2 linked regions of the Alkalihalophilus pseudofirmus genome follow. The protein of the gene in region 1 interacts with the protein of each later gene in a pairwise test. Links are inferred from orthologs where the notes say so. Each region holds a gene or a part of one and is shown on either strand. Other genes may lie near its edges. The genes, in order: def and asd.

The links.
Region 2: the proteins of def (region 1) and asd interact in binary tests that used the Escherichia coli proteins (3 or more experiments, as listed by UniProt). The link is inferred for Alkalihalophilus pseudofirmus from one-to-one orthologs.

What each region holds. Positions count from the first base shown.
Region 1 is NZ_CP117835.1:2,759,483-2,767,445, forward strand. The notes cover bases 1,883-4,629. They hold def (peptide deformylase), read left to right. Parts: upstream 1,883-2,859; coding sequence 2,860-3,399; downstream 3,400-4,629. Other genes in these bases: PQ478_RS14735 (YkyA family protein), read right to left, coding at 1,883-2,298; PQ478_RS14740 (YjcZ family sporulation protein), read left to right, coding at 2,566-2,748; PQ478_RS14750 (DNA-dependent RNA polymerase subunit epsilon), read left to right, coding at 3,865-4,074; rnjA (ribonuclease J1), read left to right, coding at 4,078-4,629. Outside these bases: PQ478_RS14725 (alpha-ketoacid dehydrogenase subunit beta), read right to left, coding at 1-38; pdhA (pyruvate dehydrogenase (acetyl-transferring) E1 component subunit alpha), read right to left, coding at 42-1,127; more of PQ478_RS14735, read right to left, coding at 1,642-1,882; more of rnjA, read left to right, coding at 4,630-5,745; PQ478_RS14760 (potassium channel family protein), read right to left, coding at 5,780-6,445; PQ478_RS14765 (peroxiredoxin), read right to left, coding at 6,617-7,168; PQ478_RS14770 (mechanosensitive ion channel family protein), read left to right, coding at 7,499-7,963. UniProt on the Escherichia coli protein: Removes the formyl group from the N-terminal Met of newly synthesized proteins. Requires at least a dipeptide for an efficient rate of reaction. N-terminal L-methionine is a prerequisite for activity but the enzyme has broad specificity at other positions.
Region 2 is NZ_CP117835.1:2,535,369-2,543,498, reverse strand. Bases 3,584-6,497 are described here. They hold asd (aspartate-semialdehyde dehydrogenase), read left to right. Parts: upstream 3,584-4,474; coding sequence 4,475-5,521; downstream 5,522-6,497. Other genes in these bases: dapG (aspartate kinase), read left to right, coding at 5,537-6,497; dpaB (dipicolinate synthase subunit B), read left to right, coding at 3,728-4,321; dpaA (dipicolinic acid synthetase subunit A), read left to right, coding at 3,584-3,656. Also shown: PQ478_RS13625 (polysaccharide deacetylase family protein), read left to right, coding at 26-1,003; PQ478_RS13620 (M16 family metallopeptidase), read left to right, coding at 1,021-2,262; PQ478_RS13615 (YlmC/YmxH family sporulation protein), read left to right, coding at 2,348-2,590; more of dpaA, read left to right, coding at 2,781-3,583; more of dapG, read left to right, coding at 6,498-6,763; dapA (4-hydroxy-tetrahydrodipicolinate synthase), read left to right, coding at 6,803-7,678; PQ478_RS13585 (ribonuclease J), read left to right, coding at 8,010-8,130.

The sequences.
Region 1 (7,963 bases):
GCATCCGTAATCGCTTGGATCATTGTCATTTGTGCCATCGCTTACTTCGACTCCTTTGCTGTGTACTCTTCCATTTGTTCACGAAGGTTAGCTGGAAGCTCTTCAAACATAAAACCAATTAAGTCAGTGACTTTTTGTTTTGGAGTGCTGTCCGCTTTCTTCATTGCATCTTTAATATCTTCTTTTGCTTTATCTACAACTTCATTCTCTTGCTCTTCTGTCCATAACCCTTTACCTTCTAGGAATTTACGGAAACGTACTAATGGATCCTTTTTTGTCCACTCATCATCAAGATCTGAAGAACGGTAACGAGTAGGATCGTCACCAGCCATTGTATGTGGACCATAACGATATGTCATTGTTTCAATAAGTGTTGGACCATCACCAGCTAATGCACGCTCACGAGCTTGTTTTGTTGCAGCATAAACAGCAAGTACATCCATACCATCAACTTGAATTCCTTCAATACCAGCAGCTACTGCTTTTTGAGCAATCGTCTTAGCAGCAGATTGCTTTTCAACTGGTACAGAAATTGCAAAACGGTTATTTTGAACGATAAATACAGCAGGAGCGTTATATGCACCAGCAAAGTTCATTCCTTCGTAGAAGTCACCTTGAGATGCACCGCCGTCACCTGTGTAAGTGATCGCAATGTTATTTTTCTTTTTACGTTTAAGGCCTAATGCCACACCAGCTGTTTGAATGATTTGAGCACCGATGATAATTTGAGGCACCATAATATTCAAGCCATCAGGAATCTCACCGCCGCCATAGTGTCCGCGTGACCATAAGAATGCTTGGTGTAATGGAAGACCGTGGAATACAATTTGCGGAATATCACGGTAACCTGGAAGGATCCAATCCTCTTTATCAAGCGCAAATTGAGAACCAAGCATTGAAGCTTCTTGACCAGCAACTGGTGCATAGAAACCTAAACGCCCTTGACGGTTTAATGAGATTGCACGTTGGTCCCAAATACGTGTATAAACCATACGCTTCATAATCTCTTGCAGCTCTTCATCACTTAGTTCAGGCATTGCAGCTTCGTTAACAATTTCGCCTTCTTCGTTTAAAATCTGAAACGTTTCAAATTGATTTTCAACTTGCTCTAACGTTTTTGTACTCATCTACCTTCACCTCTACCTTTCTTTTAGCAAATTCACACAATCGTGAATATAGTCTTCATCTGAAACAGTCTTGTTGATTATCTCTTCGGCAAAACTCTTCATTAGGATACCCATTCATAGAAGTTAAATAACCTTCTTTTGTATGAATAAAACGTTTTTCTAGAAAGTTTTTCGGGTATATATGTAGTTTTTGTCGAATTATGTAACTTTTCACGATTGCTTAATCAATATAGATAAGCTAACACGTCTCCTGTATTAGTCTAATCTAAATCAAATTAATACAATTATTCTTTCGGAATTAAGTCTACAACACTAAATCTAAATCCGTCAATCCTTTTGTTTATCGTTTTCTTTGCATATTTTTTCACAAACATTTCGTTCTACTAAAAAAACTGTGTTATAGGTCAATCGTCAAAAGAATAATACAGATACCCCTTTCCACCTTATAATCATTCTTGTTAAAGGCGTTTCATCGCCCTTGCTTTTGAAACAAGAAAAAAAGCGAACTAAAAGTTCACTCTTCATACTGAACTTCTAACTCCGCTTTTTCATAGAAATCTCGTTTTAATTGATTGTACTTTTGTGTATGTTCATTAAAGCTTTCTTTGTATTGTTCTACCACTTCATATTGCTCATTTACTGTGTTTATCTGCGCTTGAAGCTCATCTATTGATAACTCTTCATCCTTTAACAGCTCAAACAACGTACGATCCTCACCCATTGCTTCTATGTAATTTGTATATAAACCATGATACGCATCAAATCGATTATTCATTTCTTCTTCTAAACGAGTAACAAGCTCGACTAATTCTTCTTGATCCAACTCAGTTGCTGCTTCATTGATCCGGTCAAATTCCTCTTTGCTTTGTTCAATACTTTCTTTTTCCTCTTCTATGAGCTCTTCTCTTTGTTCAATAGATGTTATTGCTTCATCTGCAAGCTGCTCAATCTCAACTAAATCATCTGTCCCCATCGTAATCATTTGTTCATACAGCTCATATTCTTTTTCTTCCGCTTCTTGAAGTGCTTGTTGATTTGATACAAATGGTTCTTCTAGTTCGACTGCACTCTCTAAATGTTCATAAATCGTTTCAGTCGCACTGCTGCCACACCCAGCAAGCAGCCCAACCGCTATTGCTAACGAAACAAATCCGTATCTTTTCCTAAACATAAATCCGGTTTCCCCCTAACCTATTAACTGTCTTTAGCTACCTAAAACAGTATATGAACCGACAATAAATAACAAGTGTTAACCATTGTGGAAATAACATCTAATTAAACTCTATGTCCAAAAAATATAGTTATGTGCCTGTATTTTAGTTTTTTTAATCTTTTTTTGAAAAATGGGCATTCATCCAACCACCCACCTAGGTTCTGCATAGAGTAGATAGTGAGTCGCACCTGATGCGATGGCTTTCAACAAAAAGGAGGAATTCAAATGTACGGATACAATTATGGCGGTCAAGGTTGTTACGATCCATGTGGATACGGTTATGGTGCACCAGTAGCAGGTTATGCAGGTGGCGGATGCGGTAAAGGCTTCGCGTTAATCGTAGTATTATTCATCCTATTGATTATCGTGGGTGCGTCTCGCTTTGGTCACGGCGGACACTGCTGCTAATTAGTACAACGAGAGTGAGCCTTGTGCTTGCTCTTTTTTCTTTCAAAATAACTTGCTATTTCAGTTTATTCTTCTTAAAGTAAGAATAGAAATAAAAGGAGTGATACATACATGCTTACGATGAAGGATGTAGTCCGTGAGGGACATCCCGTATTAAGAGAAGTTGCTAAAGAAGTTCCTCTTCCTGCTTCAAAGGAAGATAAAGAAACATTGCAGCGCATGCTTGACTTTGTCATCAATAGTCAAGACCCGGAGCTTTCAGAGAAATATCAATTACGTCCAGGTGTCGGGATCGCTGCCCCTCAAATCGGCATCGCAAAAAGAATGTTTGCTGTTCATGTTGCTGATGACAATGACAATTTATACAGTATGGGGTTATTTAATCCGAAGATTATAAGCCATTCTGTTGAAGAAACGCATCTAGAAAGCGGCGAAGGGTGCTTATCAGTTGACCGTGACATACCTGGGATTGTTCCAAGATATGCCAGGATCACTGTTAAAGGAACCAATCTTGACGGAGAGGAAGTTACCTTACGTCTTCGCGGGCTTGTTTCCATTGTTTTTCAACATGAAATGGACCATTTAAACGGAATTATGTTTTATGATCGAATAGAAGGTTTTAAAGACCCATTTAAAAAAGAATTACCATAAAAGGATGCTCAACCCGGGCTTCCTTTTTTTCTTTTTCTTCTTTAATCCAATGGCAGGATTACCTCTCCCATATTTTACCTCGAAAAACAATAATTCGACGACACATACTAAAGGTATAAAAATATATCGATTGGCGCTTCGTTCGTCAAACAAGAACTAAAGGAGGACCTATTATGTTAAAGCGTATTCGTAAAAAACTGCTTAAAGGCTGTCGTCATCTTTTACCAAAAAATCGTTTGTTGGAAGTATAACTCTTTTTTATTCTGACGAGAATGACATGAATGACTGGTTAAGGATTAGACAAGCCATTTATGTCTATTTTCCATAGATGAAAATATCGTTTAGAATTCAACGTTTGGTTCTTTGCATTTACTTGGCTGATGCTACTTTAAAAGAAAAACATGAAAAAGAGCGGCATTTGCTTTATAATGAAAATATAACCAACGTTAAGGAGAGGTTTTATTTATGATTTTTAAAGTATATTTCCAAAAGAACTTTCACCAAGTTCCAGTGCGTGAATTAACAGAAACTATTTATGTCGAAGGTGAATCAGAATCCGATGTACGTAAAAAACTCGTACCTCGTGAATATAATATTGAATTCGTTACACCTGTCTCTGGGGCATATCTTGAGTATGAAAAACAACATGAAGACTTTAAAGTGGAGTCTATCTAACAAATGAAACAAATGAAAAACAATCAAACAGCTGTATTTGCATTAGGCGGATTAGGTGAGATCGGTAAGAATACCTATGCTGTGCAGTTTCAGGATGAAATTATTCTTATTGATGCCGGAATAAAGTTTCCAGAGGACGAGCTTCTTGGTATTGATTACGTAATTCCTGATTATTCTTTCTTAGTAAAAAATGAAGATAAAATTAAAGGCCTTTTTATTACTCACGGACACGAAGACCATATCGGTGGAATCCCTTATTTATTAAGAGCTGTTAATATCCCAATTTATGGCGGTAAGCTTGCTCTTGGTTTATTAAAAGGTAAACTTGAAGAACATGGGTTATTACGTAAAGCTAAACTTCATGAAATCCATGAAGATCAAGTGGTTAAGTTCACCAAAACTTCTGTTACATTTTTTAGAACAACGCATAGTATCCCAGACTCATACGGAATTGTCGTGAAGACACCTCCAGGAAATGTTGTTCACACAGGGGATTTCAAATTCGACTTTACACCTGTAGGAGAACCAGCCAACTTAACTAAGATGGCAAAGATCGGTGAAGAAGGTGTTCTTTGTTTATTATCTGATAGTACAAACAGTGAAATTCCTGAATTTACAATGTCGGAGCGTAAAGTTGGCGAAAGTATCGATTCCATCTTCAGAAAAGTCGATGGCCGCGTAATCTTTGCTACATTCGCTTCAAACATTCATCGATTGCAGCAAGTGGTTGAAGCTTCAGTGGAGCACGGTAGAAAAGTAGCGGTGTTTGGACGCAGCATGGAAAATGCTTTGACAATCGGCCAAGAGCTTGGTTACATTAAAGCTCCTAAAAATACCTTCATTGAACCTTCGCAGTTAAACAAACTGCCAGACAATCAAGTTACGATTTTATGTACAGGTTCACAAGGAGAACCAATGGCAGCTCTTTCAAGAATTGCTTTTGGGACGCACCGTCAAATTCAAATTATTCCTGGAGATACAGTTGTGTTTTCTTCTTCCCCTATCCCAGGTAATACATTGAGCGTGAGTAAGACAATTAATCAACTTTACCGTGCTGGCGCAAACGTGATTCACGGAGCATTAAGTGATATTCACACGTCAGGTCATGGCGGGCAAGAAGAGCAAAAATTAATGCTTCGCTTAATGAAGCCGCAATATTTCATGCCGATCCACGGAGAATACCGCATGTTAAAAATGCATGTGAAACTAGCAACGGATTGCGGTGTGGAAGAAAAGAACTGCTTTATTATGGATAATGGTGATGTATTAGCTATTCACCCTAATGAGGCTGGTATTGTAGGGAAAATCCCATCTAGCTCAGTCTATGTAGATGGAAACGGTATTGGTGATATTGGCAACATTGTATTGCGTGATCGTCGAATTCTTTCTGAGGAAGGACTTGTCGTTGTAGTAGTAAGTCTGGATATGAAAGAATTCAAGGTGACGGCGGGGCCAGACATTATTTCACGCGGATTTGTGTACATGCGTGAATCCAGTGACTTAATACATGAAGCTCAAAAGCTGCTAAGCAAGCACCTTGATGAGGTCATGGCAAGAAAAACATCGCAATGGTCCGAAATTAAAAATGAAATGACAGATCTTTTAGGACCGTTTTTATATGAGAGAACAAAACGTAAACCAATGATCTTACCAATTATTATGGAAGTGTAAGAAAGTACGAGCGGATATCAAATGATATCCGCTTTTATTTGGTATCATCAAACATCTGTTCAAACCTCTTAATATCTTCATCTGCTCCAAGCACAATAAGAAGGTCATCTTGCTGTATCAATTGGTCTGCTTTAGGTGAAACAATCATTTCTGCTCCACGCTTTATAGCCATTACATTACAGCCGAACGAAGCCCGCACATTTAACTCGACAAGTGTTTTTGCATGCATTTTACTTCCAGCAAACATCTCTATAATACTATACTTATCAGAGACTTCTAGATAATCAAGTACGTTTTTAGACATCAAATGATGAGCGATTCTAGCACCCATATCTCTTTCCGGGTGGACAATCCTCTCTGCTCCTATTTTTACGAGCACTTTTTCATGATAATCATTTTGTGCTTTAACTGTGATATGCTCTACCCCTAATTCATCGAGAATCAGTGTTGTTAAAATACTAGCTTGAATATTATCACCAATCGCAACAATGACATGTTCAAAATTACGTATTCCGAGATGCCTTAATGCTTGTTCATCAGTCGAATCAGCCACTACCGCATGGGTCACTACATCACGATATTGATTGACTTTTGCTTCACACTGATCAATCGCTAACACTTCTACTCCTTGTTCAATAAGAGCACAACAAACGCTCCCTCCAAAACGCCCCAAACCAATGACAGCAAATTGCCTCTTCATACATCACCTCCAATAGGACCTATCTCATCATATTTTCCAGGCAAAATAAAAAGACCTCTTTGAAGAGAGGTCTTTAGCATGACTATTCTTTTGTCTCTAACACACGATTATTTGTGGAATAAGCGAAAAAAAGTCTAACATGAAAGCTAAATCATCATTATGGTTTAAATCTTATAATGAAAGTGTTTTCTGACCAGGCTTCCAATTTGCTGGACAGAGTTCCCCTGTTTGCAGTGCTTGCAGGACACGTAGGGTTTCATCTACATCTCGACCGACATTGTTATGATTTACAACTGAATACATTAACTCTCCCTCTGGACTTATGATGAATAGACCCCGAAGAGCAATCCCTTCTTCTTCAATCAGCACACCATATTCACGCGATACTATATGATTTGTATCTGCCGCTAATGGATATTTCAACTCGCCAAGACCATTATCATCACGCGAGGTGTTGATCCATGCTTTATGAGTATGAATGGTATCAGTTGATACACCAATTATTTCAGCATCTAAGTCATCAAATTTCTCGTATCGATCACTTAAAGATATAATTTCTGTCGGACAAACATGCGTAAAGTCCATTGGGTAAAAGAAAAGCACGGTCCACCTATCATCTTTCATATTATCTTCAAGGCTTACTTTAGAAAATTCTTTGTTTGGCATCACCGCATCCATTTCAAATCGCGGGGCTTGCTTTGCAACCATACGCTTATCTGACATATGTAGTACCTCCTAAAAATAGTTGAACTTTTTATTCATTTTTATGACAACAAAAACACTAAACAATAGTTGAATAAACTATTATAACCATAACCCTTAAACGCTGACTCTTTACTATTTTCACCCGTAAGTAAACGAATCATTCACGCTCTTGCCTACACCTGCTGTATGAATATTTCTCAATCTTTCCATACAAAAGAGAGTGGTTTCTAATTTGTAGTTTAATTGGACTTATGCTACGATTTTTAACGTATTCGGTTAAATACGCGTTTTATTTAGTCGCAATAGGTTATTACTAAATTAGAGAACAGAATGTCAGGAGTGGGTAAATTGGATCAATGGACCAGTTATTTAACAGAAGGAGCATTTTTAACAGCTGTTTTATTAGTAATCGGACAGCTTTTTATTGCCATTATTGCATTTTTAATTGTTCGTGCAATTGGTAGGAGAATTATTAGTTCCGGTTTTGAAAGAATGCAGGCTCAAAAAAACATGACTCATGGAAGAATGAAAACCCTCGAGAAATTAACTCTAAATATTTTTTCCTACATATTAATTTTTGTCTTCGTAACGATCATAGCAGGAATTTTTGAGCTGCCCATCGGAGGTTTAATAGCGGGTGCCGGGGTTGTAGGTCTTGCGATTGGTTTTGGAGCTCAAGGTCTTGTAAGTGATGTAGTAACAGGTTTCTTTTTACTTCTAGAAAAACAGATTGACGTAGATGATTACGTAACTGCCGCTGGTATTGATGGAGTGGTAGAAGAAGTAGGCCTTCGCACGACTCAAATTCGCGGA
Region 2 (8,130 bases), 220 kb from region 1 along the record:
GCCAATAGAAGGAGGATTGATTAGAATGAAAAAGTTTGTATCTGTGTTATTTCTAGGCTGCTGTTTAATGGTTATTTCTTTTGGAGCGGTGCAAAATCCGTTCTCTTTGCAATACATAAATGAATTGAAGCAAGATACAACAATGGTTATGAAGCAGCAAGATCCTCTTTATGAAGAAATTGAACTGAATAAAGAACAATTTGAAGAAGATGCGATAGATGCAAGGGTGGATCCGGTCTGGAAGGCTCTCCCTGGCTACAACGGGTTAAAGGTTGACGTTGATGCCTCCTATGATAAGATGAAGAAGCTGGGAACATTTAATGAGGATAGGCTTGTATTTAAGGAAACAGCACCGTCGGTTCATTTAGAGGACCTGCCTCCGACACCTATTTATAAAGGGAATGAAAAAAAGCCCATGGTCAGTTTTTTAGTGAATGTGGCATGGGGAAATGAGTATATTCCTGAAATGTTAAAGGTGATGAAGGATTACGGTGTGAAGTCGACCTTTTTTTTAGATGGATCTTGGGTTAAAAACAATCCGAAAATGGCTACAATGATACTAGAACAAGGTCATGAAATAGGAAATCATGCATACTCGCATCCTGATATGAAATCACTAACTACTGAAAGAGTAAATGAAGAATTACAAAAAACAAATGACGTCATACTTGCTACGTTAGATGTTACACCTAAGTGGTTTGCCCCGCCTAGCGGAAGTTATTCTCAAAGAGTGGTAGATCAAGCTCGTGCTCATGGAATGATGACCATCCTATGGTCGGTTGATACTGTAGACTGGAAAAAACCACATCCTGATGAAATGGTCAATCGTGTTTTAAATAAAGTACATCCTGGAGCGATGGTTTTGATGCATCCAACCGAGCCTACAGCGGCCGGGCTCAAGGAGATGATTGAAGGGATTCAAGCAAAAGGGCTTGAACTTGGTACGGTTTCAGAATTAATGAGTGAGACAAGAATTCATAATGGTGTAACCCTGGATGACTAATTTTAGGGGGATATAGATTGATACAAAAGATTGAATTAGATAATGGTGTACGAATTATGGCAGAGGCAATTCCGACGGTAAGGTCTGTTTCTATTGGAGTATGGATAGGAACAGGTTCTCGTTATGAAGAAGTGCATGAAAATGGTATTTCCCACTTTTTAGAGCATATGTTCTTTAAAGGCACAAAAAAGCGAAGTGCTGCAGATATTGCCGAGGCATTTGATAAAATCGGCGGTCAAGTGAATGCATTTACCTCAAAAGAATATACGTGCTATTATGCAAAAGTGCTGGATGAGCATGCACCGATTGCTGTAGATGTATTATCGGACATGTTCTTCAACTCTGAATTTGAGGCGAAAGAGCTTCAAAAAGAAAGAAATGTCGTGCTTGAAGAAATAAAAATGGTGGATGATACTCCTGATGATATTGTACATGATCTCTTAAGTAAGGCGGCTTATGGTGAACATTCATTAGGCTATCCTATTTTAGGAACACAAGAGACTCTTAAAACATTCGATGAAGAGGCGCTACGTTCTTACATGGACCGTTACTATACTGGAGACCATGTGGTCATTTCTATTGCAGGAAATATAACGGATGAGGTCATTCAATCGATCAAAGATATTTTCAAAGAGGTTAAACCAACAACTTATCAATATGAAGCCAGTGCACCACGCTTTCAATCGGAGTTGATTACACGTAAAAAGGAAACGGAACAAGCACATTTATGTCTTGCTTATCCTGGTTTAGAAATTGGCAATAAAGATGTCTATTCCTTAATTCTGCTAAATAACTTACTAGGAGGCAGCATGAGCAGCCGCCTGTTCCAAGAAATTAGAGAAAAGCGTGGATTATGTTATTCCGTATTTTCTTACCATTCCTCCTATCAAGACAGCGGTATGTTGACCGTCTATGCAGGTACGGCATTAGAGCAATTAGATGAGCTGGTAGTTGCCCTTAATCAGACAACAAGCCGACTGTGTGAAGCAGGAATGAATGAAAAAGAACTTCAAAATGGGAAAGAACAATTAAAAGGAAGCTTAATGCTAAGTTTAGAAAGTACCAATTCAAGAATGAGCAGAAACGGTAAAAATGAGTTGATGTTAAAGCGCCATCGCACGTTAGACGATATTTTAGCTGAGATCAATAATGTTACATTAGAAAATGTTAATCGTCTTGCTCAATCACTGCTTTCCACTGAACCTGCTATTTCACTTATTAGTTCAACCGGAGAAGTTCCTAAATCGTTAAGAGCCTAAGCGAGATAGACCAGCTATATAGCTGGTCTATTTTAATTGCCGTTCTCATATACTATCATAAACCCTTAGAGAACGGAGGAAGAGCATGCGGCTAAGTGAGATCAGCAACAAAGAAATCATTGATTACCAAAAAGGAGAACGCATGGGAATCCTAGGTCAGACAGACCTACTGATTAATGAGGAAACGGGAGAAATTGAAGCGTTTATTGTACCGACGATGAAATGGTTTGGATTTGGTAAAAAAGAAAAAGAAGTGACGGTATATTGGAATCAAATTAAAAAGATTGGTCAAGATATGATTATCATAGATATGGGTTTTCCTGATTAACACACTGCAGATAGGCAGTGTGTTTTTTTGTTTGAGTCATGTCTTTTAAATCACTCCCTTTATTCACCCATTATCAAGTTTATACATATGCTATCGTGAATCAATTCAGATACTGTTACTCCCTCCAACGTATATAAAACTGACGACATGTGGGGGCGAAGGCTACTTTAGGAAAGGGGCAGGGACGCTGATGTTAACGGGTAAAGTAATAGTCGTCATCGGGGGTGACGCAAGACAGCTTGAGATTATTCGCAAATTATCAACGCTGGATGCAAAGCTTTCATTAGTTGGTTTTGACCAATTAGATGATGGTTATATAGGGGCATCCAAGCAATCGATTGATGATGTGAAGTGGAATAAAGTCGATGCGATCTTGCTTCCGGTAAGCGGAATGAACAATGAAGGGGAAATTGAAACCATTTTCTCGAATGAAAAAGTAACATTAACACCCGAGATGTTCAGTCAAACACCTCAGCATTGCACCATTTTTTCAGGGATCACAAATGACACCCTTAATCAATACGTAAAAAAAGCGAAACGAAGACTTGTTAAATTAATGGATAGAGATGATATAGCTATTTATAACTCGATTCCTACTGCAGAAGGAACCATTATGATGGCAATACAACATACGGATATTACGATCCATAGTGCGTGTGTAGCTGTTATAGGATTAGGTCGAGTAGGAATGTCTGTAGCGAGAACATTTGATGCCCTAGGTGCAAATGTTAAAGTTGGGGCAAACGAGTCACATCAACTAGCAAGAATCACAGAAATGGGATTAACGCCTTTTCATACCGATCACTTAAAAGAAGAATTAGCAGATGTAGATATATGCATTAACACCGTTCCCGAATTAATCATTACTGCAAAGGTTCTCGCAGAGATGCCGCTGCACGCTCTTATTATTGATCTAGCCTCAAAGCCAGGGGGGACGGACTTTAGGTATGCTGAAAAGAGAGGGATGAAAGCACTGCTTGCACCAGGTCTCCCAGGAATTGTCGCCCCTAAAACGGCTGGGAAAATATTAGCCAATGTACTTTCAGATCTCTTGCAAGAAGATTAGAAAAACAAAAGAAGGTTCACCTATTTAAGAAAACATCCCGAAGCTTTTTATAATTGTTGAGGAGGGTTCATATGTCTTTAAAAGGAAAGCATATAGGATTTGGTTTAACAGGATCTCATTGTACGTATGATGCTGTACTGCCAGAAATGCAAAAGCTGGTAGACCTAGGGGCAAAAGTAACACCTTTTGTCACATATACAGTCGAATCTACTGATACGAAATTTGGGGACAGTGCAGACTGGTTAACCAAAATTAAAGAAATCACTTCAGAACCGATTGTTAATTCAATAGTAAAGGCGGAACCATTTGGTCCGAAAACTCCGCTTGATTGTATGGTTGTCGCACCTATTACAGGTAATTCAACGAGTAAGTTTGCTAATGCATTAACAGATTCCCCTGTATTAATGGGAGCTAAAGCAACACTTAGAAATGGAAACCCTGTTGTTCTTGGCATATCAACAAATGATGCCCTCGGACTTAACGGTGTAAATATCATGCGTTTAATGGCAACGAAAAATATTTACTTTATTCCATTCGGGCAGGACGATCCTGTTAAAAAACCTAACTCGCTTGTTGCTAGAATGGAAGCATTAGTGGATACAGTGGAGTCTGCCTTAGCTGGCGTACAGTATCAGCCTGTGCTGGTAGAAAAATTCAAAGATTAGCGATTAGACGAAGTTGCACAAATGAATGATTTCCCTTAAAGTTTAATAGAGGAAATTGACGAAAAGTTGAATTTATTGTGCTATAATCAGTTCAATCGCGTCAAGATAACGTAATCTATTAAACTTATGAACGCAGGAAGGGGAACTACACAAATGACAACATCAAACTATCATGTAGCTGTTGTAGGTGCAACAGGTGCGGTCGGACAACAAATGCTAAAAACATTAGAGGAGCGCAATTTTCCAATTGGGAAATTAACTTTACTTTCATCCAAGCGTTCAGCTGGTAAAGAAATCACTTTTAAAGGTGAAACATATATCGTAGAAGAGGCTACTCCTGAATCTTTTGAAGGAGTTCACGTTGCTCTATTTAGTGCTGGAGGGTCTGTATCAAAAGCACTCGCACCAGAAGCCGTAAAGCGTGGTGCTATTGTTGTTGACAATACAAGTGCATTTAGAATGGATGCCGATGTTCCGCTTGTTGTGCCTGAAGTAAATGAAGAAGATCTTCGTAATCACAACGGAATTATTGCCAACCCTAACTGCTCTACCATTCAAATGGTTGTAGCGCTTGAGCCGATCCGTAAACAGTATGGCTTAACAAAAGTAGTTGTGTCTACTTATCAAGCGGTATCTGGGGCAGGGCTTGAAGCTATTGAAGAAATGAAGAGCCAAACACAATCTATTTTAAATGGAGAAGAATTCACTCCTGAAATACTTCCGGTTGGCGGAGATAAAAAGCATTATCAAATTGCATTTAACGCTGTTCCGCAAATTGATTTATTCCAAGAGAATGGCTATACATTTGAAGAAATGAAAATGATTAATGAAACAAAGAAAATTATGCATATGGAATCGCTAGAGGTTGCGGCTACTTGTGTACGTCTTCCGATTGAAACAGGACATTCTGAATCTGTATACATTGAGACAGAAAAAAGCGGCGCAACTGTAGAGGAGTTAAAGGAATTATTAAAAACAGCTCCAGGTGTTACCCTTCAAGATGATCCAGCAAATCAAGTCTATCCGATGGCTGCTGATTGTGTCGGCAGGGAAGATGTATTTGTCGGCCGTATCCGTCGCGATCTTGATCGTGATAATGGTTACCACATGTGGGTTGTTTCAGATAACCTTATTAAAGGTGCTGCATGGAATTCAGTTCAAATTGCTGAGAGCTTAGTAAAATTACAACTGTTATCGTAGAAGAGTAGGTGGCTTATGAAGATTATCGTTCAAAAATTTGGAGGAACCTCTGTTAGAGATGAGGAGGTTCGAAAAAAAGCAGCGCAGCATGTGATGAAATCTGTTCAGGAAGGCTACAAAGTGATTGTTGTAGTATCTGCTATGGGACGAAAAGGTGAACCTTATGCAACAGATACTCTTCTTGGGCTGGTTGATTCTAACCATATATCAAAACGGGAACAGGACCTTCTGGTTTCATGCGGGGAAGTCATTTCATCTGTCGTATTCACAGAGCTGATCAATGAGCTTGGAGCTAACGCAATGGCCTTAACAGGTGCTCAGGCTGGCTTTAGAACAAATGATGATTTTACAAGTGCTAAAATCCTTGAAATGCGTTCGGATCACCTTAAGAAGCTTTTAGAAACGAAGGATGTAGTGGTTGTTGCTGGATTCCAGGGTCAATCTAAAACAGGGGAAATTACGACACTAGGGCGTGGTGGAAGTGATACGTCTGCCACTGCTCTTGGAGCTGCAGTAGGAGCTGAATGGGTCGATATTTTCACAGACGTTGAAGGGGTCATGACAGCAGATCCGAGAATCGTCTCAGATGCAAGAGCGCTTGATACGATGACTTACAATGAAATCTGTAATATGGCGTATCAAGGGGCAAAAGTGATTCATCCGCGTGCAGTAGAAATTGCCATGCAGGCTAAAATCCCTATTCATATTCGTTCTACCCATTCACAAAGCCGAGGTACGCTTGTTACATCTATGCTTTCCGATAAGGCAGCACAGGATGTTCAAGACAGAACGATAACGGGGATTGCTCATCTGTCAAACATCACGCAAATTAAAGTGCTGGCTAAAGATGGGCAGTTTGATCTTCAAGAGAAAGTATTTAAGGCTATGGCCAATGAGAAGATCAGTGTTGATTTTATTAATATTAATCCAAGAGGGGTCGTCTACACAGTGTCTGATGAAGTAGCTGACCGTGCTCTGTTAATTTTAAAAGAAATGGGATATGAGCCTGAAGTTCAAAGGCATTGTGCAAAAGTTTCTGCGGTAGGTGCAGGAATGAGCGGTGTGCCTGGGGTAACGGCTAAAATTGTTGGAGCCTTGTCGCGTGAAAACATCCAAATACTGCAATCGGCCGACTCTCATACAACGATCTGGATACTCGTCAAAGAAGAAGATATGAAAAAAGCGGTTAATGCACTACATTACATGTTCCATTTAGAAGAAGCAGGGAATAAGCAACTGTAATGGGTCAGCTAGTATTGCTCTTGTAAGGAGTTGGGCATTATGGATTTTGGCCATGTTTGGACGGCTATGGTCACTCCGTTTGATTCGTTAGGTAATGTTGATTTTGATAAAACACGAAAGCTGATTGATTATTTGCTTGACCGTGGGACAGATGCGTTGGTGATTGCTGGTACTACTGGCGAATCCCCTACGCTTACAAAAGAAGAAAAAATTTCGTTGTTTCATTTGGCTGTGAAACACGTAAATAAAAGAGCCGCTGTTATTGCTGGAACTGGCAGCAATAACACGGCTCAAACAATTAAATTAACAAAAGAAGCAGCTGAGGCCGGCGTGGATGGTGTTATGCTTGTAACACCATACTATAATAAGCCTTCACAGCAAGGATTGTATGATCATTTTCATGCTGTGGCCGCATCTACAAAACTGCCTGTTATGCTCTATAATGTGCCAGGGAGAACCTCTGTCAATTTAGAAGCTGAAACCGTAATTAGGCTATCAGAAATAGAGAACATTACAGCAGTAAAAGAAGCGAGTGGCGATTTGGAGCAAATGGCCGCTATTATCGAAGGAACGGCTGAGGATTTTTTTGTTTACAGCGGTGATGATTCACTTACGATTCCTGCATTAGCCATCGGCGCTGATGGGATCGTCTCGGTTGTTTCTCACGTGGCTGGTAAACAAATGCAGCAAATGATTCAATCATTTATAGCTGGGAATGTAGTGAAAGCAGGTGATATTCACCGAAAACTTTTACCTGTAATGAAAGCCATGTTTCATGCGCCAAATCCAACTTGTGTAAAATATGCTTTACAAGTATGCGGATTGGATACAGGCGGCGTGAGACTTCCTTTGGTTCCTCTAACAGCGCAAGAACAGTACGTTGTAAAAACAACGATTGAAGAGTCTAACCTTTAAGGTTAGGCTTTTTTTATTACATGATTTTGGTAGTAAAGGAAGTTCAGTCTTGTGTTTCATTTCATGAATAAGGTATACTGATTTCAAGTGATTCGTACGGGTTGTTAAGAGCACAAGATTAAATATATGCTTTTTTCTGTATTCGGAACCAATTATGTTAAAGGGTTAGAGTGGCTCACAGCACAGAGCTCATGTTAATTCCAACCATTAGTTTAAGTGAAATCATTATATTAATAGCGTATTAGAAAGAATTTATTTGCTTGTTTTATGCAGATGAGATTCCTTTCTTAATGCATATATCGTTTATTTTATTGTTTAGGAGGAACGCCAAGTGTCAAAGCAACAGACAGAGAAAGTACGTGTTTTTGCCTTAGGTGGAGTCGGAGAAATCGGCAAAAATATGTACGGAATAGAAGTAGACGACGATATTATCGTCGTTGATGCAGGATTAA